DNA from 3 places in the Priestia sp. MDV22-iso46 genome. Region 2 is predicted to be linked to each of the others. Evidence: riboswitches for the same ligand, from Rfam matches in the RefSeq annotation. Region 2 holds a riboswitch; each other region holds the start of a gene.

Region 1 (9,839 bases), on a different contig from region 2:
ACCCTAAAAATGGAATCCAAGCAACCAGTGAGGTAACAATTCCTAGTATGTTTCCATACGCAGATAACCCTCGTCTATTAGCTAAAATGAGCGTGATAGCATGAAGAATAAATCCAATAAAAAGAGGAGTATAACTAAAGCCCATAACAATCCCCGCGCCAATTAAAGGAATTCCCAGCAAGGCTTCATACCCAGCAGTGACCCATTTCATTGTACGTACATTTCCATTCATAGTAAAAAGCCTCCTAAAAAAGATACTACTATATACGAGAAAAGAGAGAAAAAAGTTTCAAATTACTTAGGGGATATGTCGTATAAGCAAGCACTAGTTGATTAAAATGATAGATGACAGTAAAGGGGATGGAAAAAACATAATAATTTAGTCATTTTTTCACACCAAAGAAAAATAGTCTAGATGATTCATTTTTAGCTAAGGGACCGGAATTTATACCGAACATAGTGACTGATTTCTAAAAAAAATAAAAGCTGATATCGTGTTTTTTGATTATAGCATGTAAGGCTTTTATTACAAATTATTAAAGATTCTTATCTTTTTGCAAATACACATTGTATTTCATAGTTTTAACAATTATGATAAAAAAGCAAGTGTCAAAATAGGAAAATAGTTGAGCATGTAAAACGAAGCGATAAGCTTATTAATTTGAAAGAAAGGCAAGGTACATAGCTTTATGTGGGAAATTATTGTAGCAATCATTTTAGGGATTGTAGAAGGTTTAACAGAGTTTGCTCCTGTTTCGTCAACTGGGCATATGATTATTGTGGATGACCTGTGGTTAAATTCAAAAGAATTATTTTCATCTCCAGTAGCTAATACATTTAAAATTGTTATTCAGCTAGGGTCGATCTTAGCAGTAGTTGTTATCTTTAAAGATCGTTTTATTAATTTATTAGGATTAGGAAAAAAACCAGCTGCTCCAATTGGACCGACAAATCGCTTGAATTTAATGCAGGTAATTGTTGGTCTGTTACCCGCAGGAGTGTTAGGATTTTTGTTTGACGATTACATTGATGAACATTTGTTTTCTTTAAATACGGTGCTAATTGGCTTAGTAGTCGGAGCTGTATTAATGATTCTAGCAGATTTGTTTGGACCTAAACGTCCGCGTGTAGAGACGGTGGACCAAATGTCTTATGGACAAGCACTGGGTATAGGGCTGTTTCAATGTATTGCTCTTTGGCCAGGTTTTTCTCGTTCAGGCTCAACGATTTCAGGAGGGGTTCTTCTTGGAATGAGCCATAAGGCAGCCGCAGATTTTACATTTATTATGGCAGTGCCAATCATGGCAGGAGCAAGTGGACTTTCATTGGTTAAAAACTGGCAGTATTTCACATCAGATGCACTACCGTTTTTTATTGCTGGTTTTATCAGCGCCTTTATTTTTGCGCTGGTATCTATTCGCTTTTTCCTGAAATTAATTAATCGTATCAAATTAGTACCATTTGCACTATATCGAATTGTTTTAGCAGCTATTCTATATTTTGTATTTTTATAAAATAAACACGCGTGTTCTTTAGTCCCTTAAACTTCTAATAGAGACTCAAAGAGCAAGAAAAAGCTATTGCAATGTTGCAATAGCTTTTTTGCATAAATATATATTATCGCCTTTTGAAAGCGTTTTACAAACATAGGTATTGACAAAACGTGTCGAAAAATAGTAAATTAATATTTGTGCAGTATAAAGTTAAGTAAAAGTAAGACTTCTGTTTAGTTTTATTGACTGTAAAAAACGTATGACAACGTATAGATCGTTTTAATTTTATAAAAACTGAATAATAAGCTTAATCGTATAGAGCGGGGGAATCATTATCGGCAGTAAAGCTGCCTTGGGGTGAATCCTTACAAAAGGTAGGAAACTCTCAATTCCGAATCCGACAGTTAACCCCGTTTGCTTTATTGAGAGAAAGAGCCCAAAATAGCGTAAGTAAAAGGCTGTTCTTTCTTAAGAATAGTCTTTTTTTGTTTTTTCAGAAAAGTATATACAAATGTCATACATCTTTGGGGAGGTACATCTATGAAAAAAATTCGTTTTGGTTTGGCTACGCAGATTTTTACCGGTTTAATCCTTGGTGTTCTTGTAGGGGTAATTTGGTTTAACGATCCGCGTGTAGTAACATACCTACAGCCGCTAGGAGACCTATTTTTAAGATTAATTAAGATGATTGTTATTCCAATTGTTATCTCAAGCTTAGTCGTTGGAGTTGCAGGAGCAGGGAGCGGTAAACAGGTCGGAAAGCTCGGCGTTAAAACAATTCTCTATTTTGAAATTATTACGACTTTTGCAATTGTAATCGGTGTATTGATTGCTAATATTTTTCATCCTGGGCAAGGTGTAGACATTCATTCAGCACAGAAGAGTGATATTTCACAATACGTTGAAACATCCGAACAGCAAGAAGGAAAGTCAGTGGCTGAAACTTTCTTACACATTGTTCCGACAAACTTTTTCCAGTCAATTGTTGAAGGAGACATGCTAGCAATTATCTTCTTTACAGTGTTATTTGCACTTGGAGTAGCGGCAATTGGGGAAAGAGGGAAGCCAGTTGTACAATTCTTCGACGGCGTTTCTCACGCAATGTTTCACGTGGTAAACCTTGTAATGAAAGTGGCTCCAATTGGTGTATTTGCTTTAATTGGTGTAACAGTTTCAAAATTCGGTTTAGATTCACTCCTTTCATTAGGAAAGCTTGTTATCTTAGTTTACTTAGCGTTAATTTTCTTCCTACTTGTTGTATTGGGAGGAATTGCGAAATGGGCAGGAATTAACATTTTCCACTTATTCCGCTATATGAAAGATGAACTGTTGTTAGCATACAGTACATCTAGTTCTGAGACAGTTCTTCCACGTATCATGGAAAAACTTGAAAAGATGGGCTGTCCAAAAGCTATCGTATCGTTCGTTGTACCAATTGGTTATACATTTAACCTAGATGGTTCCGTTCTTTATCAAGCGATTGCAGCGTTATTCTTAGCGCAGGTGTATGGTATTGATTTAACGATCGTTCAACAGCTGACGCTCATTCTTGTATTGATGGTTACATCTAAAGGAATGGCTGCAGTGCCAGGAACATCATTTGTTGTATTACTGGCTACTCTTGGAACAATCGGTGTTCCCGCAGAAGGATTAGCCTTCATTGCTGGAGTGGACAGAATCATGGATATGGCACGTACGGTTGTTAACTTAGTAGGAAACACACTAGCCGCAATTGTAATGTCTAAATCAGAAGGCAAATTTGACCCTAAAAAAGGTACAGAGGTCATGAGGGCCGGCTAATTTATAAATTAAAAAGCTACTTATTCTATTCAAAAAATTAGAATAAGTAGCTTTTTTCATAATAATTCCTTTATTATTATGGGAATTGACCCTATAATATGTAACATCAGGTATAAAAATATCCAAATTTTATTCTTATATAAAGCAGTCACTGGTTCCTTTCTTTATCAGTAAATATAGAGATAGCTTAGCTAGTAGGGGGATAGTAGAGTATGTGGAAAAAGCGAATATGGGTCATCGCCTCGATAGTAATCGTATGTTTGTTAATCCCTTACAGTTTACCGATTGTGTTTGCTTTATTAACAGCATTAGCACTTGAGGGTATTGTTCAGAAATTGCATCAATCTTTTAAAATGAAGAGAGTCTATGCAGTGCTTATGACCTTCATTTTATATGTTGTTTCGCTCATACTTATTGGATTTTTTATTGTTCGGACAATCGTTACGCAAGTGGTTGCTCTTTCAAAAATAGCGCCTTCCTTTGTAAAAGAAATCTATGAAACCGCGATTTATCCAACTATTATTAAGTGGAAATACTATTCAAACGCTCTTCCTACAGAAGTGATTTCTTCTATCGAGCGCACGCTTGAAAAGACCGTAAATTCATTAGATTCTCTATTAAAAAGTACCGTAGAAATCATCATTAGCTTTGCCGCTACTGTTCCTGGGTTTCTATTAGAGTTTCTTATTTATTTAGTAGCGCTTGTATTTATCAGCCTTGAGCTGCCTGCTATTAAAAATAAAATTAAGTCATTTTTAACAGAAGAAACGAAATATAAGCTACAAGTTGTCATCACTCAGCTTATCCAAGCGGGGGTTGGTTTTATTAAGGCACAAATTATCTTAAGTGTCATGACGTTTGTAATGGCTTATGTAGGGCTTTGGCTATTAGATGTTCCGTATACCGCGCTGCTTAGTTTATTAATTGTAATTGTCGATATCTTACCAATCCTTGGGACAGGATCGGTGCTCGTTCCATGGGGAATTTTTGCTCTTACGCAAGGGCATGACTCATTAGCAATCGGCTTATTTATTCTATTTGGAGTCATTACGGTAGTAAGACGTGTAGTAGAACCGAAAGTATTTTCTACAAATATGGGTATTTCGCCTTTGGCTGCACTAGTTAGTTTGTACATTGGATTTAAACTTTTAGGCTTTGTCGGATTATTTTTAGGACCGGCTTTAGTTATTTTATACGATGCTCTTCGTAAAGTAGGTATTATTCAAATTAACTTTAAACTATAAAAGCGCTGGATAAAACTAGCGCTTTTTTTTATTGAAACTTTTGTAGTACGTAATACGTAAAGAGGGAAAGGAAAAAACTATGCCGCGTTGGTTTTTATCTATCAATCGGCTAAATTATAGTTTTGCAGTCTTAGATTTAATGACATGAGGAGGAGAATTTTTGTTAGAGTCGGTTTTACTTTCTTTAATTGAAGCGCTAAAACAGCTCTCTTATTTTGGCGTAATTTTAGCATTAACGTTTGAATTTGTCCCGGCAGAGCTTGTTTTACCTTTAGTAGGGTATTGGGTGTATCAAGGTGATATGAACTTGTATCTGGCTATCCTTGCAGGTACAGTAGGCGGTGTTTGTGGACCGTTGACTCTTTATGCACTGGGACGTTACGGTGGACGACCGCTGGTTTTAAAATATGGAAAATACTTTTTGGTGAAAGAAAAAGAAATTGACGCCGCTGATCGCTTTTTTAATAAGTACGGCAGCGGGGTTGCTTTTTTTGGACGCTTTATTCCAGGAGTGCGCACGGCTATCTCTTTTCCGTGCGGGATGGCAAAAATGAATGTATGGCTGTTTTCTATTTACACATTTGTTGCGATGCTTCCAGTAACGGCTATTTACGTATATTTAGGATATAAGTTAGGACCTAAGTGGAAAGAGGTGGGGCCGATTGTGTCTCAATATATGCAGCCTATTGGAATCGGAATTGTTGTTTTAATTGCATTGTTTTTTATCATTAAATATGTGCGGAATAAACAAGTAGGGCAGAGCTGATAAATCGAGGAAAAGAGTGAGGATATGTCAGAGCATGAGCAGTTAAGAGTAGAGTTACGAAAAATTGAAAAGTGGGAGAAAGACCAAAAAGGACTTTTTTTCTGGGAGCGGCTGGCTCGCTTGCCTTTTTCAGCTTTAGATAAAGTAACGCCAAAGTTCATTCATCAAAAAATAGAAAAATTATTAGATGAAATCGCTAAGTATGTTGATAATGGAGGCCAGTATTTAGCTAATACGTCTGCCACGCTAGAAAAAGCATCAGCTCAATTACAAGAAAAGAAGCAGCTTTCAATAGAGGATATTCAGCATTTATCTCTGCAAGAAATGGATGGATTGGCGGAGTATTTTATTGAAGTCCGAAAAAAGAATGCACAGCTGCAAGGAGCTACAACCGGGGTAGGCGGGATTTTTACACTGGCGATTGATATTCCTTTTGTATTGGGACTTACACTTAAGACACTGCAAGAAGTGGCTGTTTCTTATGGTTACGATCCCACTGAGCAAGAGGAACGCATTTTCATGGTCAAATGCATGCAGTTTTCATCCTCTGATATTGTAGGAAAGCGTGCGATTTTAGAAGAATTAGCAAGCGGCAATCGAACGCAGAGCTTGCAGCAGCTGCAAGGGTGGAGAGAAGTGTTTCTAACCTACAGGGACAACTTGGGATGGAAAAAGCTGTTTCAAATGATTCCTATAGCAGGAATGGTATTTGGAGCGTATATTAACAAACAAGCGATTAATGATATAGGGGAAGTTGGAATGATGCTTTACCGTAAAAGACGCATTTTGGAAAAGGTCTCACAATCTTAAAAATAAAAAGAGACTGGTACAAAAGTATTTTAGTTGAAGAAAGATCCGAACGAGTTTGATTCTTGGTTGAGAATCAAATACGTTCGGATTTTTTCATTGGTATAGTAAATGTAGCTTTCATATGTTTAGTTGCTTCTAGCTGTTGATTGGAGGGCAAGGCGAAGGCTCCTGCGGAAAAAGCGGAACAGATGAGACCCCGCAGGAGCGCAAGCGACGAGGAGGCTCAACGGCCGCCCGCGGAAAGCGAAGCCTTGCACGGAAATCAACAGCGGTGTAACGAGTGATTCATACTAGATCGTTTACCTTTTTGTTCGTGTTTAGATGGGATTGATTTGCTTATATCTGAATTACTTTTTTTCGACATTATTTCTGGGGAAATATGTCGAGGTGTGTTAAGTCTAGTTCCTTAATCAAAATGAAAAGTAGGAATGGTAATAGTATTTTTTCGTCTGGCAATCAGTAAATAAATAATTCCGATTACACTCCATACAATACCGATAAATAAGGATGTTTTTTCTAAGTTAAGCCACATAAAAAATAAAAATAAACTGCCGAGTAAAGGCATAAGTACATATGAAATATATCCACTGAGAGATCGTTTGTTTTGATGAATAAAATAATGGATAAAAACCGCTATGTTCACTGAACTGAACGCAATTAAAGCACCAAAATTAATTAAAGAGGTAGCTTTTTCAAGAGACAGACCTAGTGAAATTAAGGAGAGGCCACCAATAATCACCACGTTCCAAACAGGTGTCTTTGTTTTAGGGTGAATATAGCCAAAAATTCTCCGAGGCAGATAACCATCTTTCCCAATTGCATAGAGAAGTCTTGATGCACTCATATGCGAGACAAGTCCAGAAGCAATAGTTGAAGTCAAGGCCGCTGCTACAAAAATAGATTGAAAAAGCTGGCCGCCAATTTTATAAGCAATTTCCGCTGATGCACCTTCTAAATCATGAAACAAAGAGGCTGAAGGGAAAAGAAGCTGAGCAAAGTAAGAAACTGTGATAAATAAGGCGCCTCCCGTACATGCAATAATGAGAATACCTTTAGGAATGGTTTTCTCAGGCTTAAGTGTTTCTTCGGCCATGGTAGTTACAGCATCAAATCCTAAAAAAGAAAAGCATAAAATAGCTGCTCCGTTTAATAACAGAGATATAGAGGCCGATTCACTTATAAACGGTTTAAATGATAGCTCTTGGCCTTGAGTTGTAGCACTTAAAATAATAAAGATAATAGCGACTAAAATTTGAAAAGCAACTAATAGCGTACCAAAAGAAACGGTTAAATGAACGCTAAAAATATTCATTATGGTCATGATGACAACAAAGCTGATAATCCATACGGCCTTTGGAACACCTGGAAACAGAGAGCTTAGGTAAATATTTGTCAAAAGTGCATTGATCATTGGCAGAAATAGATAATCAAGAAGAGCCGTCCATCCTACCAAAAAACCAATGCTTGGATTCAGTACTTGCTGTGCATATGTATAAGAGGAACCAGCTCCGGGAAAAGCTTTTACCATTTTTCCGTAACTAATGGCTGTAAATAAAATAGCAATCAACGTGAATGCATAAGCGCCTGAAACATGTCCATCTGTTGATTCAGTTACAATGCCAAATGTATCAAAAACGGCCATAGGTGCCATGTAGCCTAAGCCTATCACGACGATATGCCATAATTTTAGTTGTTTAAGAAGAGAAGGTTCATGATTCATATTTGTCATCCTTTCTATGTATAATCATTCTTCATTATTTATTATTATACTATATTATTAGGTTTGTCATCTTTTTTTAAAAAAGAAGAGAAAATTGCGCGCTAAGAGATAAAGATCGTTTAATTGATTACTAGATAAAGCAAAAAAATGCTTTTTTTCACTTTGATTTTTACCATTGAGTCTAGAAAGTATTTTACATAAAATGAAAGAAAGTAAAAAAAGCTTCGTTTAGGGTGATCTACTTGTAATAAATACGAAAACAAATTTTTGAATGCGGTTACATTTTTTGTCGGTATACAAAGTTAAGAATGATGGTAAAGGAGATGAAGGAAGTGATTGCTACACCCTATATAAACTTGGAGATAAACAAGGAACCAGGTGTGCATGTCGTATTGGATGAAACAAAAAAAGATGGTGTTTATTTTATTAAATTAACGGTCAAGTCGGTTAAAAAAAGAATTCTTCCAAAAATGAAATTAAAATGGAGCGTTCCGTTGTTAGATATCCAACTATATAAATCTTTACAAACTAGTAAGGTCGATGTGAGTGCCTCTTTTGTTCATTGTTTTATGAATAAGAATGGTTCTAACCGCTACACCATTGCATGTTCAGACATACGTCATCCTATTCTGTGTGCCCCCAATTGGAAAGAAATGTGTCTAGATGTAGAAATGACTTTATTTAGTGAAAGCACTTGGTCTCTTCATAGCTATGAAACTGAACTGCGAGTAGACACAAGAATGGTTGAAACAGAAGAGTTATTCAAAGATTTAGCGAAATGGTATGAGAGAAAAGAGATTAATCTAGCATCTGCTTTTGAGCATGCAACGGCAATAGATGAAAAAGGAAATGTCTCGTTAGATATTTGATGGTAAGGAGAGGGATAAAGTGGGAGTCTTATTTAATGAACGTACAAAGGAATTTCACCTGCAGGGACGCGATGTAAGTTATATCTTTTCAGTGTTGAGAAACGGGCAGCTCGGTCACTTGTACTATGGAAAAAAGCTTAAGCACCGTTCATCTTTTCAGCATTTTTTACGTGTAGAAACAAGAGGAGCTAGCGCTTCGGTATATGAAGGAGAACTAGCATTTTCTCTTGAAACAATCAAACAAGAGTATCCTTCTTATGGAACAACAGACTTCAGAGAGCCAGCCTATCAACTTCTTCAGCAAAACGGAAGCCGAATCACAAATTTTGAATACGATAACCATAAAATTTACAAAGGCAAGAAGCCATTAAACGGCTTACCTGCTACATATGTAGAAGAAGAGAGTGAAGCCACAAGTGTAGAAGTTGAACTGATTGATAAATTGCTCAATGCATCACTTATTTTAACGTATACCGTTTACGAAGACCGAAATATTATTACGCGTCACGCACGATTTGAGCATAGAGGGGAAGAAGCAGTCGATATTTTGCGCATCATGAGCGGCAGCATTGATTTGCCTACATCAAATTATGAGATGGTTCAGCTTTCCGGTGCGTGGATTCGAGAAAGACACGTGAAAACACGAATGCTTCAGCCTGGTATTCAAAGTATTTCTAGTGCGAGAGGTACAAGCAGCAGTCAGCAAAACCCATTTTTAATTTTAAAGAACCCAGATGCAACTGAACACAGTGGAGAAGCGTATGGTTTTAGTCTTGTATACAGCGGAAACTTTCTTGGACAAGTGGAAGTAGATCATTACAATGTATCAAGAATAACGATGGGCATTCATCCTTTTGATTTTCAGTGGCGACTAGAAAGTGGACAAACTTTTCAATCACCAGAACTAGTACTGGCTTATTCAAATAGCGGGCTAAACGGCCTTAGCCAAGAGTATCACGAGCTTTATCGCAAGCGTCTTGCTAGAGGAAAATGGCGGGATTTGGAGCGGCCAGTTTTAATTAATAACTGGGAAGCGACGTATTTTGATTTTAACGAAGAGAAAATTGTACATATTGCCAAAGAAGCGCAAAAGCTAGGCGTTGAACTTTTTGTATTGGATGACGGCTGGTTCGGTAA
Region 2 (9,839 bases):
ACGGATGCCATTTCAATTCTTGTAAATGAAATTGAGAAAATGAGCTAAAAAAAAGGCTGGGACAAACGTACTTTAGCCGAAGTGAAAAACGAACCATTGATCAAGGTGTTTGATTAGTGGTTCGTTTTTTTTGTTAAAGTGAACGTAGGTTTCACCTGTTCAGATCCTTCTAGCAGTTGATTGGAGGGCAAGAAGAAGCCTCCTGCGGGAAAAGCGACGAGGAGGCTCAGCGGCCGCCCGCGGAAAGCGAAGTCTTGCACAGAAATCAACTGCGGTGTCACAAGCGGTTCAGCTCATGTATCCCATTTGTTCATCTTTAGATGGGCTACATTCAGTCACAACCTTTTTTTCTTCGAATCTATTATTTTAAAATAATGAATATACATAGAAAAATAAAGCTTTTAAAATTTCAAAAAATGTTGTTGACAGTAAATTTTAACAGGAGTAAGATTACTCTCATGAAACGTTCCACTGTGAAACGCTGAGTCTTTTCTGAAAGAGAAGGAAAGAGCGGAGGACCCAATTATCAGGGGTGAATCTCTTAATTGAGTAGGGTTACTTTCTTGACCCGAACCCGTCAGCTAACTTCGTAAGCGTTAAGAGAGAGGATGGTGTAATCGTGGTCGTTTTCTATAACAGCGGATAGTACGCTCCTTTCAAAATATAGGTGAAAGGAGCGTCAAGATGCATTTATCTAAGCAAATGATTCAATTGATTGAATACCGAGCAATGTGCGACCAGCAATCTTTTGATCTAGCAAACCGCTATTTGTCTACGTTAGCTAATCAAAGTTTTAAACGCAGCAGGAAAAACCATAATTAAGTCTAAAAATTAAATAACAAATATACGCTTAATCAATTATGAGCGGGGGACCCAATATTTTGTACGTATGTACTAGGGGTGAATCTCTTAACTGAGTAGGGTTACTTCCATAACCCGAATCCGACAGCTAACTCCGTAAGCGTTTTGGGAGTAAAAAAATTCGTGTCGATCACGGCTTATTTGTCGTGCATTAAACCGCGGAAGAGAACTCTCTTCTGCGGTTTTTTTAATGGGGAAAATAGGAGAGCAGGTTATGTCTGCACCGTAAAGAGGATATAGTAGGGCTTTTAAAACGAGAGCAACAATACGTGAGGATTAAACAATCAAAGATAACCTTTCGCAGCTAGCTCACTTGGGCGTGATGCTTTACGCACAGAAACAGTCACTACGCTTAATCATGGGTGGTAAGAAACAGTTAGGAGGGAGCAACTTGGATATAATCATGCTTGGAACGCTTGCCATATTAACAGCTGCTATGTACGGAATTATTTGCTGGTCGTCTCATGTAGTAGACGAAAGAGAGGAGAAGTGAACATGTCGTTCATTTTGTTAGGTATTTCAGTTCTCGTTTTAATTTATTTAGTATATGTACTGTTAAATCCAGAACAATTTTAATAAGCGGAGGAATAAAACGTAGGAATTTTTCTACTATCAGTTGCGCTGCTGCTTGTTTTTGTAGCGCTTATTGCAAAGCCCGTAGGTATTTATATAGCGAATGTGTTTTCAAACGATAAAAACACTAGCTTGGTAGGGAAGATAGAATCGGTGATGTTTAAAGCGGCAGGAATTAAAGGGCATAATCAGACGTGGAAGCAATATGCACTTGCTCTCGTTTTGGCGAATACGTTTATGATTTTTGTGGTGTATCTTATCTTCCGGTTTCAAGAGGTACTGCCGCTTAACCCAAGCCACATCAAAGGAATGGATCCGGCCCTTGCTTTTAACACGGCCATTAGTTTTATGACAAATACGAACTTGCAGCACTACAGCGGTGAATCAGGTTTGTCTTATTTCTCGCAGATGGCCGCCGTTGTATTTATGATGTTTGCTGCACCAGCAACAGCCCTTGCAGTAGCAATCGCTTTTATTCGTGGGTTGGCAGGGAAGGAAATGGGAAACTTTTTTGTTGATTTTGTGAAATCAATCACGCATGTTTTACTTCCTATTGCTTTTATAACAGGCATTTTATTTGCGTTTTTAGGTGTTCCTCAAACGTTAAGCGGAACGGTGACTGCCCATACATTAGAAGGGGCATCCCAGCAAATAGCAAGGGGACCAGTTGCTTCTTTTCTTTCAATCAAAGAGCTAGGCAACAACGGAGGGGGATTTTTTGGTGTCAATTCAGCTCATCCATTTGAAAATCCTAATGCGTGGAGCAATGTATTACAAATCGTCCTTATGCTTTTGTTGCCAACCGCACTTCCTTTTACGTACGGAAAAATGATCGGACAGCGTAAACAAGGTCGCATCTTGTTTATATCGATGAGTATGCTCTTTATTGTTATCTTAAGTACAGCGTTTGTAACAGAGTGGGGTGGCAACCCTAGACTTGATGCTTTTCATTTGAATGAAGCGAGCGGTTATATGGAAGGGAAAGAAGTTCGTTTTGGTGTCGGTATGTCAACTCTGTACGCCATCGTGACGACAGCAAGTGAAACAGGCGCAGTCAATGCCATGCACGATACCCTTACGCCTCTTACCGGGTTATTGACACTTGGAAATATGATGTTAAATACCGTATTTGGCGGTGTCGGAGCAGGATTTATGAATGTCATGATGTACGTCATCATCGCCGTATTTTTATCAGGTTTAATGGTTGGAAGAACCCCGGAATACGTAGGTAAAAAAATTGAAGGAAAAGAAATGAAGCTCATTGCCGTGACGCTTATTCTGCAGCCGCTGCTAATTTTAGGGGGAACCGCCGTAGCGCTCACTACTCATTTAGGAATGGAAGGTATATCAAACCCCGGCTTTCACGGGTTAAGCCAGGCACTGTATGAATTTACGTCGTCAGCAGCAAACAATGGATCCGGTTTTGAAGGACTCGGTGACGCAACTCCGTTTTGGAACATTTCTACGGGAATTGTTATGTATATTGGACGCTACTTCGGACTAATTACGATGCTGGCGGTATCGAGCTCACTAGCATCTAAGCAGCTTGTTCCTGAAACACCTGGGACATTTAAAACGGATACGTCTTTATTTAGCGGCATTTTAATTGGAACTACCGTTATTGTAGGGGCACTTACGTTTTTCCCGGTGCTTGTACTTGGGCCGGTTGCTGAGTATTTGACACTGTAATCAAGAAAGCGGAGGATTATAATGAATAAACGGAATTTTATGAATAATCTTGAATTAGATCGTAACAGTCACATTCAAGGTTCTGTAGATAAACAAACTTCATCGATTTTTATTCAATCAGTAAAGCAGGCTTTTATCAAGCTAAGTCCAAGAACGATGATAAAAAACCCTATCATGTTCGTAGTAGAAATCGGGTTTGTTATTACGCTTTTTTTAGCTGTTGTTCCAGACCTTTTCAGAGAAAGTGCAGTAAGCGCAGGCTTTAATATTGCCGCATCCCTCATTTTATTTTTCACAATTGTTTTTGCTAATTTTGCAGAGGCATTAGCAGAAGGACGAGGAAAAGCGCAGGCAAACTCATTAAAGCAATCGAAAGGTGACATTACAGCTAATAAACTTCAAAACGGGCAAATGATACAAGTTTCGGCATCGCAACTAAAAAAAGGAGACATCGTCGTCGTTTCACAAGGCGAGATGATTCCTGGAGATGGAGAAATCATTAAAGGACTGGCGTCTGTTGATGAATCGGCTATTACGGGTGAATCGGCACCTGTTATGAAAGAAGCAGGGGGAGATTTTAACTCTGTAACGGGAGGTACAAGAGTTGTCAGCGATGAAATTACAGTTAAAATTACGTGTGAGCAAGGTGAATCATTTTTAGATAAAATGATTTCGCTTGTTGAAGGAGCAGAGCGTCAAAAAACGCCAAATGAAATTGCGCTAAACACGGTTTTAACAAGTCTGACGATTATTTTCTTACTAGTTGTTGTGACGCTTCCTGTATTTACAAATTACTTACATTTTCAGCTCGACACGGCTATTTTAATTTCACTGCTCGTCTGCCTCATTCCTACGACAATTGGAGGATTATTATCGGCCATTGGAATTGCTGGGATGGACCGAGTTACTCAGTTTAACGTGATCGCCATGTCAGGAAAAGCAGTAGAAGCAGCTGGTGACATCAATACAATTATTTTAGATAAAACCGGCACCATTACGTTTGGAAACCGAATGGCTCATCAATTAACGACTGTAGAAGGCATAGACGAACGTGAACTTTACAAATGGGCGTTTGTTTCTTCTCTTTACGACGAAACGCCAGAAGGGCGCTCAGTTGTTGATTTTATTCAAAACCGTATGGGAGTAGAAGATCTTAGAAAAACGCAGGGAACATTTGTAGAATTCAAAGCTGAAACGCGAATGAGCGGTATTGACTTAGAGAATGTATCTGTACGAAAAGGAGCAGTGGACGCCGTCACGGCATGGGTAGAGTCAAAGGGCGGGAAGGTTCCCTCTGATTTGCAGCAAAAAGCAAACGAAATTGCAGGAGCTGGTGGCACGCCGCTTGCCGTCGCCGATGATGATAAAATCTATGGCTTAATTTATTTAAAAGACACGGTAAAACCAGGAATGAAAGAACGCTTTGATGAACTTCGTAGAATGGGTATTAAAACGGTTATGTGTACAGGAGATAATCCGTTAACCGCTGCAACCATTGCAAAAGAAGCTGGAGTAGATGAATTTATTGCGGAATGCAAGCCAGAAGACAAGATTCAAGTAATTAAATATGAACAGCAGCAAGGAAAGCTAGTTGCTATGACAGGTGACGGGACAAACGATGCCCCTGCGCTTGCTCAAGCTGATGTTGGCTTAGCAATGAACAGCGGAACCTCAGCTGCTAAAGAAGCAGCAAATATGGTGGACTTAGATTCTGATCCCACTAAAATCATTGAAGTCGTTTCAATTGGAAAACAGCTATTAATGACAAGGGGTGCCTTAACTACATTCAGTATCGCAAACGATATTGCTAAGTATTTCGCTATTATTCCAGCCATGTTTACCTTGGCGATTCCGCAAATGGAGGCTCTTAACGTAATGAAGCTGAATTCACCTCTATCTGCCGTATTGTCAGCGCTTATTTTTAATGCGGTCATTATCCCGCTGTTAATTCCCTTAGCCATGAAGGGAATTGCGTATAAGCCGATGAGTTCTAACGCCCTGCTGCGAAAAAATTTGTTCATTTACGGATTAGGTGGGGTATTGGTTCCCTTCATTGGGATTAAAGCGATTGACTTACTACTTTCATTTGTAATGTAGAGGAGAAGAAACGATGATACAAACAGAACGAATGGGAAGCATTATTGTTCGCTTAACAATTATGATGATAATTCTTTGTGGTCTTATTTATCCTGTTGTGATGACAGGCATTGCTCAGACGGCTATTCCAAGTAAAGCAAATGGCAGCTTAATCTATTCAAACAAGCATCAAGTTATCGGTTCTAAGCTGATAGGGCAGCAGTTTACGAGCAATGCATTTTTTCATGGCAGAGTCTCTAGTATTGATTATAACGGGGCAGGGTCTGGCTCGTTGAATTTAGCACCTTCAAATAAAGATCTTACGAACCGTATCGAAAGATCAGTAGCGGCGTGGAAAAAAGAAAACGAGGTACCAAAAGGCGGAATTCCAATTGATGCCGTCACAAATTCGGCTTCTGGACTCGATCCGGATATTACGCCACAAGCTGCATATGCACAAGTAGAGCGCGTAGCAAAAGCAGCGCATATTAACATCAACACGCTAAAAGAGCTGATCAAAGAACATACTCAGCAAGGAGCTTTTGGTGCAAAACGAGTAAATGTAGTAGAGCTAAATTTAGCTGTTCAACGAGAGCGCTAATTACATGCACTCGCTTCATGTATTGAAGCGAGTGTGATAAAGGGGCCTGAACAATGAAAGAAAAAGAAGCTCATCCATACTTTCGAAGAAAAACTCCGGAAGAACTATTGCGTGAACTTCATGATCAGAAGCGCGGAAAGCTTAAACTCTACATCGGTGCGGCGCCGGGAGTAGGAAAGACGTATAAAATGCTTCAAGATGCGCACGATTTAGTCAAAGAAGGCGTAGATGTCGTAGTTGGATATGTAGAAGCACACGGCAGGAATGAGACTGAGGCGATGATCGGAAATCTAGAAGTAATCCAAAAAGAAACCATTTTTTATAAGGGAAAAGAATTACAAGAGCTTGATTTGCTGGCGATTGTAAGAAGGCGGCCAAAAGTTGTAATTATCGATGAACTCGCTCATACAAATGTGCCGACAAGCCGCCATAAAAAACGTTTTAAAGATGTTTCTTACCTGCTCAACCAAGGTATTTCAGTCATGTCAGCAATGAATATTCAGCATATGGAAAGCGTACATGATCTCGTATATGCTGTTACCCAGGTAAAAGTTCGTGAAACAGTGCCAGATTTATTTATCCAGCAAGCAGATGAAATTCAGCTTGTGGATGTTACGCCAGAACAGCTGCAAAAGCGTCTTCGTGAAGGCAAAATATACGAAGTTCATAAAATTGAACAAAGCCTGCAGTCTTTTTTTAAGCTCGCAAATCTCCATGCCCTTCGTGAATTAACGCTCAGAGAAATAGCGGATGAAGTGGACGGTAAGCTCATTCATTCCCATGAAATTGGCGTAACAGGTATTTGCGAACGCATTTTAGTATGCATTCAATACAGTGAAACAGCTGAAAAATTGATTCGAAGAGGCTGGAGAATGGCAAACCGATTGAAAGCAGATTTGCTGCTGCTTCATGTTTTTACAGGCGAGCAAACTGAAAGGCAAAAAGCACAAATCAAAGAGTGGCAGGAATTTGCTGATCGCTTTCACGCATCGCTAATTGTTGAAGAAGCTAAAAAGCAAAAACCGGCTGCAGTGATTGTGAACGTAGCCAAGCAGTATCGCGTTACTCAAATCTTACTAGGGCAATCAGCGAGGACAAGGTGGGAAGAGATTCGAAAAGGGTCTATTGTGAATACGATTATGAGACAGACTCATAACATCGACATTCATATTGTTTCAGATTCAGCAAAGCAATGACAATAAAATGGATGTATAATAAAAGGAGAATATGAGTGAATATTGCGTTCTTTTTACTCCCCAAAAAAGAAGTCGTTACCCTGTCGACACAGTCAACTGTCCGTCAAGCATTGGAGAAAATGGAGTATCATCGCTACTCTTCTGTACCGCTCATTAACCAAAAAGGAGAATATGTAGGGACTTTGGCAGAAGGAGACTTGCTACGGAAAATAAAAAGCCTAGAGCATATAGAACTTCATGAGCTAGAACACCTACGAATTGAAGAGGTCCCAAGGCATCGCGATTATGAACCTATCACCATTAATGATGAAATGGAAAGTATTTTGTCACGCGCGTCTGAACAAAATTTTGTACCAGTTGTAGATGATCAAAATATTTTTATTGGACTCGTGCGGCGAAGAGAGATTATAGAGTATTGTATCTCTCAACTTTTTATACATGGAGAAACGCCTTTAAATGTGAAGATTTAGTTAAGTTTGCGTAAAAAACATAATTTTTACATAAAAGGTAGTCTCTTTTTATATAATTAATGTTATAATAAGAGATGTAAAGACGAAACTTGCGTAATGTAAGCCTCTAACATTTGTTAGAGGTTCTTTTTTTACATAACATAAAACATTTGATTTCAGTTCTTTCTATGATTAAGTTAGAATAAGTGTTAAAGTAAGAGGTTTCTTGCTTTTTTTCATAAGAAAAGTGAGCTGTACAAAGGAGACAAAGTATATTGACTACGGAAAAAACAAAAAGCGATCAATTACGCAGCATATTCAAAACTATTATCTTCGCTATCGCTCTAGTATTTATGATTCGCGCATTTTTATTTTCTCCGTATATTGTAGAAGGCGCTTCAATGAACCCAACGCTTCATAACGGAGAGCGTTTGTTTGTGAATAAACTGTCGTATTCGCTCCATGATATTCGCCGCGGAGATATTGTGATTATTAAAGATGAGGCTAAGAATAAGCATTATGTAAAAAGAGTAATCGGTCTGCCAGGTGAAAAAATCGAAATGAAAAAAGATCAGCTTTATATTGATGATAAAAAAGTAAGTGAACCTTATTTAAAAACGAATCGTCAAATTGCCAATAACATGGATATGGAGCTCACAGGAGATTTTGAACCCGTTCAAATACCTAAAAACGAAGTATTTGTAATGGGTGATAACCGTCTGTACAGTATGGATAGCCGCAACGGTCTAGGTCTCATTGATGAGAAACGGATTGTCGGAAAAAGCGAATTTGTATTTTACCCCATTAAAAAAATAAGAAAAACAACGTAAAAAGAAATGCCGGCGAAGGTATTTCTTTTTTTGTGCCTATGTCTACTCGGCTTCTAGATGGGCAAGCTAAGGAAAAAAGGTGTGAATTAATTGAAGACAGCCTATGAAAAATTATTTAAACATTTTAAATTTGTTGATGCTCTTGAGATGAAAAACCGATTAGCAATGGGACCTATACTCACATACGCTTCACGGGAAAACGGAGAAATATCCGATATCGATCTGACTTTTTACGAAAAACGAGTAGGAGGCGTCAGTACGGTAATTGTCGGCCCCGCGTTTATCACAGAAAATGGCCAAGTAGCACATGGTCAAATCGGCATTCATCGTGATCAGGTCATACGAAAGCTTCATCAACTAACTCAAATGATTCATAGGAGAGGAGCTAAAGCGATTCTTCAACTATCGCACGGGGGAAGAAAGTGCGTAGAAATGAAAAATAAATGGCAAGCCATTAGCCCAAGTGAAAAGCCTCATAAACGTAAAGGCAAAAAGCCTGTTCAAATGAACGAGCGCGATATAACTTATATTGTTCAAGCGTTTGGCGAAGCTACCACTAGAGCTATGGAAGCAGGATTTGACGGAGTGGAAATTGACGGAGGAAATGAATGTTTACTGCAGCAGTTTATGTCAAGGCAAGCCAATGAACGAAGCGATTCTTATGGGGGAAGCGCAGAAAACCGCTTCACTTTTGCACTTGAAGTTATTCGTGAAGTGACGCGTCGAGCAGCACATGCGGGCAAACCATTTATTGTGGGGTATACATTAGCGCCTAAAGAAAAAGGCTATTTAGGAAATAAAGTGGAAGATACATTTGAGTGGATTGATCGTCTTGTTCATACAGAAATTGATTATTTACATATCAGTGCTTTGCATGAATCTACCTTGGATAGTGAAGAAAAGCGTTCACTTCTTTCTTCGATTATTAAGCACGTCAATCACCGTGTCCCTCTTGTAGGTACAGGAGGACTTACGGCAACAGAAGTAGCAGAAGCTTTTGAGCAAGGTCTGGCTTTAATTACGATTGAACAAGCATTAGTCGTACAGCCAGATTGGGTAGAAAAAGTGATAAATAGCGACGAGCCTGCTTCTATGGATATGACGTCATTAGATAAAGATGTGAGTTTGCCTCCTGAAGTGCTGGCTCATTGGAAAGACATGCATAAAAACGACCGCCCTTATTAAGTGAGCGGTCGTTTTTATGTGGTTGACTTAACAAGAAGAATTTTATTTTACTGATACTATAACCAAGCAGCATACATAGACTAAAAGAAAAAATCAAAAACACAGTTGACTTCTAGGAATAGTTAGGATTACAATATAAACAACTTATTCATAAAACGGACAGCTGATCGGACATACCGAAGGCTTCTAGCAAACAACTGTTGGAGGCCTTTTTGTGCTTTCTAACAGAAGATGAAAGTGGAGGGACAACATGAAAAAGTTAATTACGTTTGCACTTATTGGCTTTTTAGCTCAGTTAATTGATGGATCACTCGGAATGGCATACGGGGTGACATCAACTACGCTGCTTTTAACGTTTGGAATTGCACCAGCTGTGGCT
Region 3 (9,839 bases), on a different contig from region 2:
CGTTTTGGCATAAGGTGTAATTTCGTTAATAAATTGTTCGAGTACGTGCAGGTGAGGAAGCTGAAGCTTTGTAATAAAGCAGGCTTGCCCGGCGATGCGTTCACAGAATAAAGCGTAGGGATACTGAGAAATAAATCGTTTAAAACGCTCGTGCTCTCCGTTTTTCATGGTTACTTCAATAAAACACGACACGGGCAAATGCAGCTTTTCATAATCAATATCGATCGTATATCCTTTTATAACGCCAAAGCTCTCTAGCTGCCTTACTCGCTCTGCCACCGAAGGAGGAGACAGGTTAATTTGTTTTCCTAGCTCTCGTAAGGAAAGGCGGCTGTTTTGCTGCAGCGCCTGCAAAATCGATAAATCAATTTCGTCAATTTTCAATTGAAAACCTTCTTTCTCATTAACGTTTCATTTGATTAGTATTAGTAGATAAGATGTTTTATATGTAATCTGAAATTTCCATTTTTCTTACTATAATAATTAAAAAGGAGTGAGTAAAAAATGGCAAGAGTTTTGTTAGCAAACGAAGAGGGAACAAATTTTGAAAAAGCATTGAATTTAATTCCGCATGTAAAAAGATTGTATGATGAGCTTTACGACACGCTTTGGAACAGCGATATAGTAGAAAAAGAGACTAAGGAAAAAATTAGGCTTTATCTAGCAGGTGTTAACGGCTGTGAGACGTGTATGAGCATGTCATATATAGGCGATGAGACGCTTAATCAAAAAGTGTTAAGAGAAAAAGAGCTGGAAGAAAAAGATCAATTACTGTTTCGATTTATTGATGTATACCGGGTGCGTCCAAGGGAGTTGACGGATGCTGATATGAATCAATTAAAGAAATTTTACAGTGATACGCAGCTGTTAGAGCTTTTGGCTGTTATTAATTTATTTGATCAATTTCACAAAATGATTGTCAGTTTAGATTTATATGATTTTTGCAGCTTGCAGGGCAAGTGAGATCTTCCCTAAAAATATCTTGACAGACAAAATCCACAGGAGTAAGATAGCTTTCGTGAAGTGAAACGCATCATGAATCGAATCGATTATTCTAAAAAATAGATCATAGACATTTGAATAAAAATCGCTTAATCCATTACGGAGCGGAGGACCCATTATTTACGCACATATTGTGCTCCGGGGTGAATCCTTAAAAAGGTAGGGTTACTCTTAAAACCCGAATCCGACAGCTAACTTCGCAAGCGTTTTGAGGGGGAAGAGTGTGGGAAAACACAGGAGCCTTCCTGTGTTTTTTTGCGCTTTTTTTAAGAAAAGGATGTAATTTTTTAGGAAAAGTATAAGCTAAGAGAACACACAGCAGTTGAAGAAAGGAATAAATACATTATGAAAAAACAGTTTGCTGTATTGGGATTAGGTCGTTTTGGAGGCAGTTTGGTTGAAGAGTTTGCTAATCTGGATGTGGATGTGCTCGCTATTGACCGCAATCAAGAGGTAGTAAATAAATTTAGCAACTCAGCTACATATGTTGTGCAAGCAAACGCGATTGATGAAGCTAGCTTAAAGGGGCTAGGTATCCGCAATGTTGATCATGCGCTTATTTCGTTTGGAGATGATATCGAAGCAAGCGTACTCGCAACCATGCTTTTAAAAGATATGGGCGTTAAGCAAGTATGGGTAAAGGCAGTGAATATGTATCATCAAAAAGTGCTCGAAAAAATAGGAGCGGACAAAGTTATTCATCCAGAGCGCGATATCGCTAAGCGTATTGCTCATCACGTGGTGTCAGAAAAAATCATTGATTACATTGAACTGTCAAAGGATTATAGTATTGTCGAAATTGTCGCCTCTAAGAAACTTCATAATAAAACGCTGTTTGATTTAAACATTCGTGCCAAGTACGGCTGCAATATTATCGGCTTTCAGCGAAAAGACGGGGAAATGGTTATTTCGCCTACCGCACATGAAATAATTGAACAAGGAGATATGCTGATTGTTATCGGACATAATCGCGATTTGAACCGTTTTGAAGAAGAAGGAGTTTAACTCATGAAAAAACAAATCATTAAACTCACCCCTCCGCAGCTGCTTGTCTCTATTTTTGGAGGAGGAATTATTATTGGTGCTTTTCTATTGATGATGCCTTTTTCTACTACTGAGCCAATCCGGTGGGTAGACGCCCTTTTTACATCTACTTCCGCTATGACAGTGACCGGCTTAGCCGTCGTAGATACAGGTACACGTTTTACCGTCATCGGTCAAACGATCATTATGCTGTTAATTCAAATAGGCGGTCTTGGCATTATGTCATTTGCCGTGTTGATTTTTATGATGCTAGGTAAAAAATTGGATTTAAAGAGCGTATGCTCGTTCAGCAGGCCTTAAATCAGACGAGCGCCGGCGGAGTTGTGCTGCTAGTTAAAAGGCTGTTTATCTTTTCATTTTTAATTGAGTTTGTTGCACTTATCTTCTTAGCAATACGCTGGGTTCCGGAATTCGGATGGTCTAAGGGATTGTTCTTTAGCTTGTTTCATTCGATTTCTGCTTTTAATAACGCAGGGTTTGGACTGCTGTCTGATAACTTAGTTCAGTATGTAGGAGACCCTATTATTAACATAACAATTTCTTTTCTGTTCATTATTGGCGGGTTAGGGTTTACCGTCCTTGCTGATATGTGGGTGAAAAAATCGTACAAAAAACTAACGCTGCATTCAAAAATTATGATTATCAGCACGTTTGCGATTAACGTGACTGCAATGCTTTTTATTTTTTTCTTAGAGTACGGCAATTCACATACGCTTGGAAATTTATCATTAGGGGACAAAGCATGGGCGTCTTATTTTCAAGCAGTAACGACAAGAACCGCTGGATTTAATACGATTGATTTAGCTCACCTGCATGACGCAACGGTGTTTTTAATGGTTTTATTAATGTTTATTGGTGCAGGAAGTGCGTCAACGGGAGGCGGTATCAAACTAACAACGTTTGTGGTAATTATTTTTTCAGTATGGGCATTTTTACGAAGCAGGGAAGATATTGTGCTCCTAAAGAGAAGGCTCCTTCCCCTTCACGTGTTTAAGGCACTAGCCATCACGATGATTTCAATTATGTTTGTGTTTGGGGCCATTTTCCTGTTAAATATTTCGGAAAACCTGCCGTTTGTAAAAATTATGTTTGAAGTTGTTTCTGCGTTTGGAACAGTAGGTTTATCGATGGGAGCCACTCCTGAACTTTCGTACTTTGGACGCGTGATTATTATCTTTATCATGTTTTTAGGAAAAGTGGGGCCATTAACGCTTGCATTTTCATTATCAAAACAGAAGAGAGAAGCTGTACGATATCCAAACGAAGATATTATGCTAGGGTAAGAAAAATCGCCTCCAAGGAGGCGGTTTTTTATGTTATTTATATATTCAAGACATATAAGAGGTTACGCACAAAACAGTTGCGATGAATAAAAAGAAGGCAAAGACAAGAACAATGGGCAATTTGGAATGTCGGCGCATTAAAGGTCCCCCTTTTTTATAGTAAAAAATCTCTTACTATATATAACGAAAGAAACAAAAATATGATTCACTTTTTTAGCGAAATTTGAAGGTTTTTCTCATAAAAATCCGCACCCCTGTCCTAAACATTTTGCCAAGCTGTTGCATACACTAAAAGCAGATAACAGGAAGTGAGGGATGATACGTGGAAAAACAAAGTTTTGCGTTAATCGTTGTGTTATTTGTTTTACTTGTTATTGTAGGTGCGTCTGGCTTTCGCTTTTAAATGTTAGTTCTTTATTTGCGCATAGCCCCTGTCAAGAAGGGCATACTAGGCGGAAGTGAAAACCAAAAATTTCTTCAATATTGCCGAACAATGAGTTCCTCTACTCATTTATCTAATCGGTATGTAGCCATGCGAAAGCATGGTTTTTTTGTCGTAAGAGGATGAATGATGTTCATCCTCTTTAGGAATTAATAGTAGCAAGAACACCCTACGATTACTAATAAAATAAATAAAACAACGATAAATGAAAAACCAAAACCGCCTTTTGCGCCCATATGTGTAACCTCCTTTAATAAAATTCTCTATATCCTATGTACTAATTGGGTTAAGTGATTAAGAAATTTGCCTATTTTTTAACGGTAACGATCTTTTGAGAAAAATGAAGAACACTTACTTTTTTCATTTGTGCAGAAATCCTTTATGATAAAGAGGAAAAGGAGGGCAAAGTGGTGGGAATACATGTAGAATACGTCATGAATCAGCTAGAAGAGGGTAAGTGGAAAGAGATCAAACGCGAAATTCAACAAGAAATGAAGAAAAAACCTCAAGCATCTGATTTGTACTGTTACTTAGCAGTTTGTTTAGCAAAGCAAATCGAAGAATCAATTATTTTTGAAAAAATGGTATTGAATTTAGAAATGGACCGAGCTCTTCATCAGGCATTAACATTAAATCCATCTTCAAGCTTGGCGCACTTCGTTCGAGGAATAAAATACCGGGAAACTCCGCTTATGTTTGGAGGGAATTACGAAAAATCGCTGTCTTATTTGCAGCGGGCGCAAGATCTTGGTTTTGAAGGGATTATGCTGCCGCTCGAACTCGCCAAAACCTATATTCAATTAAAAGAAATGGAAAAAGCGAAAGAACAAATCGTCTATGCCCGGGAAATCAATCCTACTCACGCGGATATTAAAAAAGTCGAAAACATGCTGCAAACAGGACGGTGAATCAAAAGTCCTGTTTTATTTTTGGTTTTCAGGAAATATATGCTGATTTTCATAAAGAATTGCTTTTTATATAACAATAAGAATATTTATAGAAATTTTAAGAAGTGCATGTAAGTCCAACGACTTCTTAACTGCTAGATTTTCTACATTATTAGAGCGTTCAGTCTACGTAATTCCAAAAATAGTAAGAAACTATCAGCCTATGGATAAATTGTTAGAAAATATAGATAATTGTAAATGGATAGAGAGAAAAGTTAAACATGCGACTAACTAAAAAAGCAAAGGTCTGATTTACTTTGCTTTTTATTTATACACATATGTAAAAAATATCATAATAAACCAATTTATTCTTTGTGAAATCCATCGTTTCAGACGATGTAAAATAATGTATTTGAAGGAGGAGACCCAGATGAAGGTTATGAAGATGTTGGTTATTGCATTATTTAGTTTAAGTTTAGTTGTCACACCAGCTGCTGCTGAAGTTCCGGGTGTCGACCATTCAATGAAACGAGGTGCTACACAAGGAATTGTAGCGGCATCTCACCCGCTGGCTGCTGAAGCGGGAAGGAAAGTTTTAGCTGAAGGCGGAAACGCTGTGGATGCGGCAGCTGCCATTCAATTATCTCTAAACGTTGTGGAACCGATGATGTCAGGTATCGGCGGCGGCGGCTTTATGATGATTTATGAAAAAAAGAAAGATAAAATTACGATGCTAGACAGCCGTGAAATGGCACCAGCTGATGTCACGCCTAAGCTGTTTTTAGATTCAAAAGGAAAAGTCATCCCTTTCAGTAAGCGTCACATAACAGGAAAAGCAGTTGGAGTTCCTGGTACGCTAAAAGGAGTAGAAACAGCCCTTAAAGATTATGGAACAATGGACTTATCAGATATTATTAAACCAGCTATTACTCAAGCAGAACAAGGAATCAAAGTAAATTGGTCGATGGCTCAGTACATTGATGAAAATGTGGACAAGCTTGAAAGATACCAAACGGCCGGTAGTGTATTCGTGCCGAATGGCAAGCCATTAAAAGAAGGAGATAAGCTTGTTCAGCCGGATCTTGCTAAAACATTAAAGCTTATTCAAAAAGAAGGATCAGACGCTCTTTATAAAGGAGAAATTGGAAAAGCGCTTGTTAAAGAAGTTCAAAAACGCGATGGAAGCATGACTATGGATGATTTGAAAAATTACGTTGTAAAAGAACGTGAGCCGGTCAAAACAACTTACCGAGGCTACGATGTGGTTAGTGCGGCTCCTCCTAGCTCCGGCGGATTAACCGTGCAGCAGATTTTAAAGCTAATGGAAGGTTATGATGTAGAAAAAATGGGTTCCAATACGCCTCAGTATTTGCAGCATTTAACGGAAGCGATGCACTTAGCTTTCGCGGACCGCGCGGCGTATATGGCAGATGAAGACTTTTACGAAGTGCCGAAAAAAGGACTGTTAGATGAAGATTATATTAAAGAACGTCGTAAATTAATTAATCCAAACAAAGCAACGCCTAATGTCAAAGAAGGAGACCCTTGGAAATATGAAGGAAAAGAAAACCCAAATAAAGCAACAGTAAAGGAAGAAAATCCAATCGGCCAAACGACTCATTTCTCTGTTGTAGACAAATGGGGAAACATGGTTTCTTACACGACTACCATTGAACAAGTTTTTGGTTCAGGAATTATGGTTCCTGACTACGGATTTATGCTCAACAATGAAATGACGGATTTTGATGCCACTCCGGGAGGCGTGAATCAGGTTGAGCCTAAAAAACGTCCTCGAAGCAGTATGTCTCCAACGATGCTGTTAAAAGACGGAAAGCCGTTCATGGCAATTGGTTCACCGGGAGGCCCAACCATTATTGCGTCTGTAGCAGAAACGATTATGAATGTTATTGACCATAAGATGCCGATTCAAAAAGCGATCTTAACACCTCGTATTTATTCAGGCGGCTATCCAACCGTAAGATGGGAACCTGGCTTTAGCCAAGATACAATTCTTGAAATGATGGCTAAAGGACATGGGTTTGAAGAAAAGCCTGAGCATATTGGAAACGTTCAAGCGGTTATCTATGACTATGAAACAGGGAAAATGTACGGAGGCGCTGATAATACGCGCCAAGGCACGGTATTAGGAGTAGACGCAATTAAATATGTATCCAAACAGCCAAAACCAATTAAAGAAGAGAAAAAAGGAGAGTTTACAGTTGAAGTCAACCGTGCCGTTTATCCATTTACTGATAAGCAAGTGAAGCTGATTGATGGAAAGCCTTACGTTCAGTCCGATCGCCTACTGTTAGGCTTAGGCGTCATTGATTCGAGTGATTTAAAGCTATATAAACCAAATCATCACTCTTATTTATCAGTTATCAAAGTAGCAAAATCCCTTGGCTACAAAGTGAAATGGGACGAAGAAAAGAAAGTGGTCTCATTAGAAAAAGATCCTGGTGAAGACGATGCCGGCGATGATGAAGACGGAGACGTTATTACAAATTAAAAAAGAGACTGGGACAAAAGTATTTTAGGTGAAAGAAAATCCGAACGATGAATTGAGATTCTTGATGGAGAATCCAACTCGTTTGGATTTTTTTTATTGCTATGGTGACCATAGTTTTCGTCTATGTAGTTGCTTCTAGCTGTTGATTAGAGAGCAAGGCGAAGACTCCTGCGGGAAAAGCGGACTAGGTGAGACCCCGCAGGAGCGTATGCGACGAGGAGGCTCACCGGCCGCCCGCGGAAAGCGAAGCCTTGCACTGAAATCAACAGTTGTTCATCTTTAGATTGAATGGATTTTGTTATGTCGCAATCTCTTTTTTATGAAAGCAAATAAAATTGGCGATTTTAAACGAAACGACAAAAAAGTTTGCATGTTTTGCTAAAAAGTTGTAGAAATCGACAGTTTTTTTGGCGTATGTAAGAAAACCCGTGATAAAAAGACTGATAGAATGCTACAAACAAAGTTGGCATCATTTTTGCATAAGAAATAGATGAGGGGCTGTATCAATGAAAAAAATACATAGTTAAATAAACACCTATGTTTACTTCACACAAAATAAAATGCAACGGAGGTATAGAAAATGAAAAAAGACATTTCAATTATCGGTGTACCCATGGATTACGGACAAACAAGAAGGGGTGTAGACATGGGGCCGAGCGCGATTCGCTATGCAGGTATGAATACACGCTTAGAAGCTCTTGGCTATACCGTACACGATGAAGGGGATATTAAAGTAGAAATTAAAGAGCGGGCAGACGTAGATAAAAATACGAATTTGAAAAACTTAGCGGCTGTAGCCAGCGGAAATGAACAGCTTGCTGCAAGAGTTGAAGAAGTAAGAGAGCAAGACCGCTTTCCGTTAATATTAGGCGGAGACCACAGCATTGCGATTGGAACGCTTGCAGGAGTCGCGAAAGGTTCAGAAAATTTAGGCGTTATTTGGTATGATGCTCATGGTGATTTAAACACAGCTGAAACATCTCCATCAGGCAACATTCACGGCATGCCGTTAGCGGTGAGCTTGGGTATTGGACATCCTGTACTTTTAAATATTGGAGGGTATACCCCAAAAATTAAACCTGAAAATCTAGTTATTATCGGTGCACGCTCATTGGATGATGGTGAAAAAGAGTTAATTAAAGAAAAAGGAATTAAAGTGTATACCATGCATGAAATTGATCGTTTAGGTATGACGCAAGTGATGAAAGAAACGATTGATTATTTAAGCGGTACAGACGGCGTGCACCTGTCGCTGGACTTAGACGGCTTAGATCCGGATGATGCACCAGGCGTAGGTACACCTGTAAAAGGCGGCATCAGCTACCGAGAAAGTCATTTAGCAATGGAAATGCTAGCGGAAGCAGACATGGTGACATCTGCTGAATTTGTAGAAGTGAACCCCATTTTAGATCAGCATAACAAAACTGCAGAAGTAGCGGTTGCGTTAATGAGTTCATTGTTTGGCGATAAGCTTTTATAAGAAAGAGCTACTTACAGGTATCGTGTAGAAGAAAATCTATTATGATCCAATAAACGGTCATGCAGGGTTAATCGGCTGCCATCCTCGCTACGGGGCTGGCGCCATTTGAAAAACATCCGGCACTAATGGACTTCAGCCATGAAGAGCTACCCAGTAAGCGGCTATAAAAACAAAATAAACCTAAAAAAATGAAAGCGATTTCATTTTTATGCAGCAAAGGGAGGAAATGGGATGAATATTCCACAGGGACAGCCAGGAGAATTAAAAAGAACGATGAAAACAAGGCATCTTTTTATGATATCACTAGGAGGATGTATTGGTACCGGTTTTTTCCTTGGTTCAGGTTATACCATCAATGAAGCAGGTCCGATGGGAGCAATGATTTCCTACTTAGTAGGAGGGATCATTATGTATCTAACGATGCTGTGTCTTGGAGAATTATCCGTTGCTATGCCAGTTGCAGGATCGTTTCAAACATACTCCACTAAATTTATCGGCCCTGCAACCGGTTTTGCGATTGGATGGCTGTACTGGCTAGGATGGGCAGTAACGGTGGCACTTGAGTTCTTAGCTGCCGGACAATTAATGCAAAGATGGTTCCCAGACTCGCCCGTTTGGTTATGGTGCGCCATTTTTGGAGCGTTAATTTTTTCACTAAATGCACTTTCAGCTAAAGCATTTGGTGAAACAGAATTTTGGTTTTCAAGCATTAAAATTTTCGCCATCATTATGTTTATTGTTGTAGGTGGAGCGGCAATGTTTGGACTCATTGATATGAAAAGCGGACAGGAAGCACCGCTTCTATCAAACTTCTTTGCCGAAGGGCTGTTTCCAAATGGCGTAACCGCTTTGCTGATCACAATGATTACGGTGAACTTTTCGTTTCAAGGAACAGAATTGATTGGAATTGCGGCAGGAGAAAGTGAAAATCCGGAAAAAACAATTCCAAAAGCGATCAAGCAAACGGTTTGGCGTACGCTTTTCTTTTTCGTCTTATCCGTGTTTGTCCTAGCAAGCATGATTCCTCGTGAAAAAGCAGGCGTCGTAGAAAGCCCGTTTGTTGTTGTGTTAGACAGTGTAGGTGTACCTTACGCGGCGGATATTATGAACTTTATCATTTTAACAGCTCTTCTTTCAGTCGCAAACTCTGGATTTTACGCGGCTACACGTATGCTTTATTCTCTTTCAAGAG

The links. A riboswitch is a leader RNA that binds a small molecule or an ion and turns the genes downstream of it on or off. The one in region 2 is predicted to bind cyclic di-AMP.
Region 1: another riboswitch for cyclic di-AMP. It lies ahead of gltT (glutamate/proton symporter GltT); the one in region 2 lies ahead of kdpF (K(+)-transporting ATPase subunit F).
Region 3: another riboswitch for cyclic di-AMP. It lies ahead of AC4NPH_RS16115 (potassium channel family protein); the one in region 2 lies ahead of kdpF (K(+)-transporting ATPase subunit F).

Annotation. Positions count from the first base shown of each region.
Region 1 covers NZ_JBZVWT010000019.1:12,775-22,613, reverse strand. The annotation lists gene AC4NPH_RS30080 (hypothetical protein) at 1-232, opposite strand, end outside; gene AC4NPH_RS30075 (undecaprenyl-diphosphate phosphatase) at 690-1,514, shown strand; cyclic di-AMP (ydaO/yuaA leader) riboswitch at 1,788-1,927, shown strand; gene gltT (glutamate/proton symporter GltT) at 2,034-3,293, shown strand; gene ytvI (sporulation integral membrane protein YtvI) at 3,506-4,537, shown strand; gene AC4NPH_RS30060 (DedA family protein) at 4,698-5,303, shown strand; gene AC4NPH_RS30055 (EcsC family protein) at 5,328-6,113, shown strand; gene AC4NPH_RS30050 (hypothetical protein) at 6,256-6,390, shown strand; gene AC4NPH_RS30045 (APC family permease) at 6,520-7,833, opposite strand; gene AC4NPH_RS30040 (hypothetical protein) at 8,157-8,702, shown strand; gene AC4NPH_RS30035 (alpha-galactosidase) at 8,722-9,839, shown strand, end outside.
Region 2 covers NZ_JBZVWT010000003.1:581,296-591,134, forward strand. The annotation lists gene murG (undecaprenyldiphospho-muramoylpentapeptide beta-N-acetylglucosaminyltransferase) at 1-48, shown strand, start outside; cyclic di-AMP (ydaO/yuaA leader) riboswitch at 470-612, shown strand; gene AC4NPH_RS20520 (hypothetical protein) at 685-822, shown strand; cyclic di-AMP (ydaO/yuaA leader) riboswitch at 838-978, shown strand; gene kdpF (K(+)-transporting ATPase subunit F) at 1,357-1,437, shown strand; gene kdpA (potassium-transporting ATPase subunit KdpA) at 1,462-3,123, shown strand; gene kdpB (potassium-transporting ATPase subunit KdpB) at 3,145-5,220, shown strand; gene kdpC (potassium-transporting ATPase subunit KdpC) at 5,234-5,800, shown strand; gene kdpDN (KdpD-like non-kinase potassium sensor) at 5,854-6,996, shown strand; gene AC4NPH_RS20550 (CBS domain-containing protein) at 7,032-7,466, shown strand; gene lepB (signal peptidase I) at 7,721-8,275, shown strand; gene AC4NPH_RS20560 (oxidoreductase) at 8,366-9,460, shown strand; gene AC4NPH_RS20565 (sulfite exporter TauE/SafE family protein) at 9,711-9,839, shown strand, end outside.
Region 3 covers NZ_JBZVWT010000002.1:816,741-826,579, forward strand. The annotation lists gene AC4NPH_RS16105 (Lrp/AsnC family transcriptional regulator) at 1-384, opposite strand, end outside; gene AC4NPH_RS16110 (carboxymuconolactone decarboxylase family protein) at 505-963, shown strand; cyclic di-AMP (ydaO/yuaA leader) riboswitch at 1,079-1,223, shown strand; gene AC4NPH_RS16115 (potassium channel family protein) at 1,348-2,007, shown strand; partial or broken gene AC4NPH_RS16120 (TrkH family potassium uptake protein) at 2,011-3,329, shown strand; gene AC4NPH_RS16125 (YjcZ family sporulation protein) at 3,652-3,732, shown strand; gene AC4NPH_RS16130 (YjcZ family sporulation protein) at 3,921-4,007, opposite strand; gene AC4NPH_RS16135 (tetratricopeptide repeat protein) at 4,182-4,679, shown strand; gene ggt (gamma-glutamyltransferase) at 5,089-7,167, shown strand; gene AC4NPH_RS16145 (hypothetical protein) at 7,310-7,450, shown strand; gene rocF (arginase) at 7,748-8,647, shown strand; gene AC4NPH_RS16155 (amino acid permease) at 8,879-9,839, shown strand, end outside.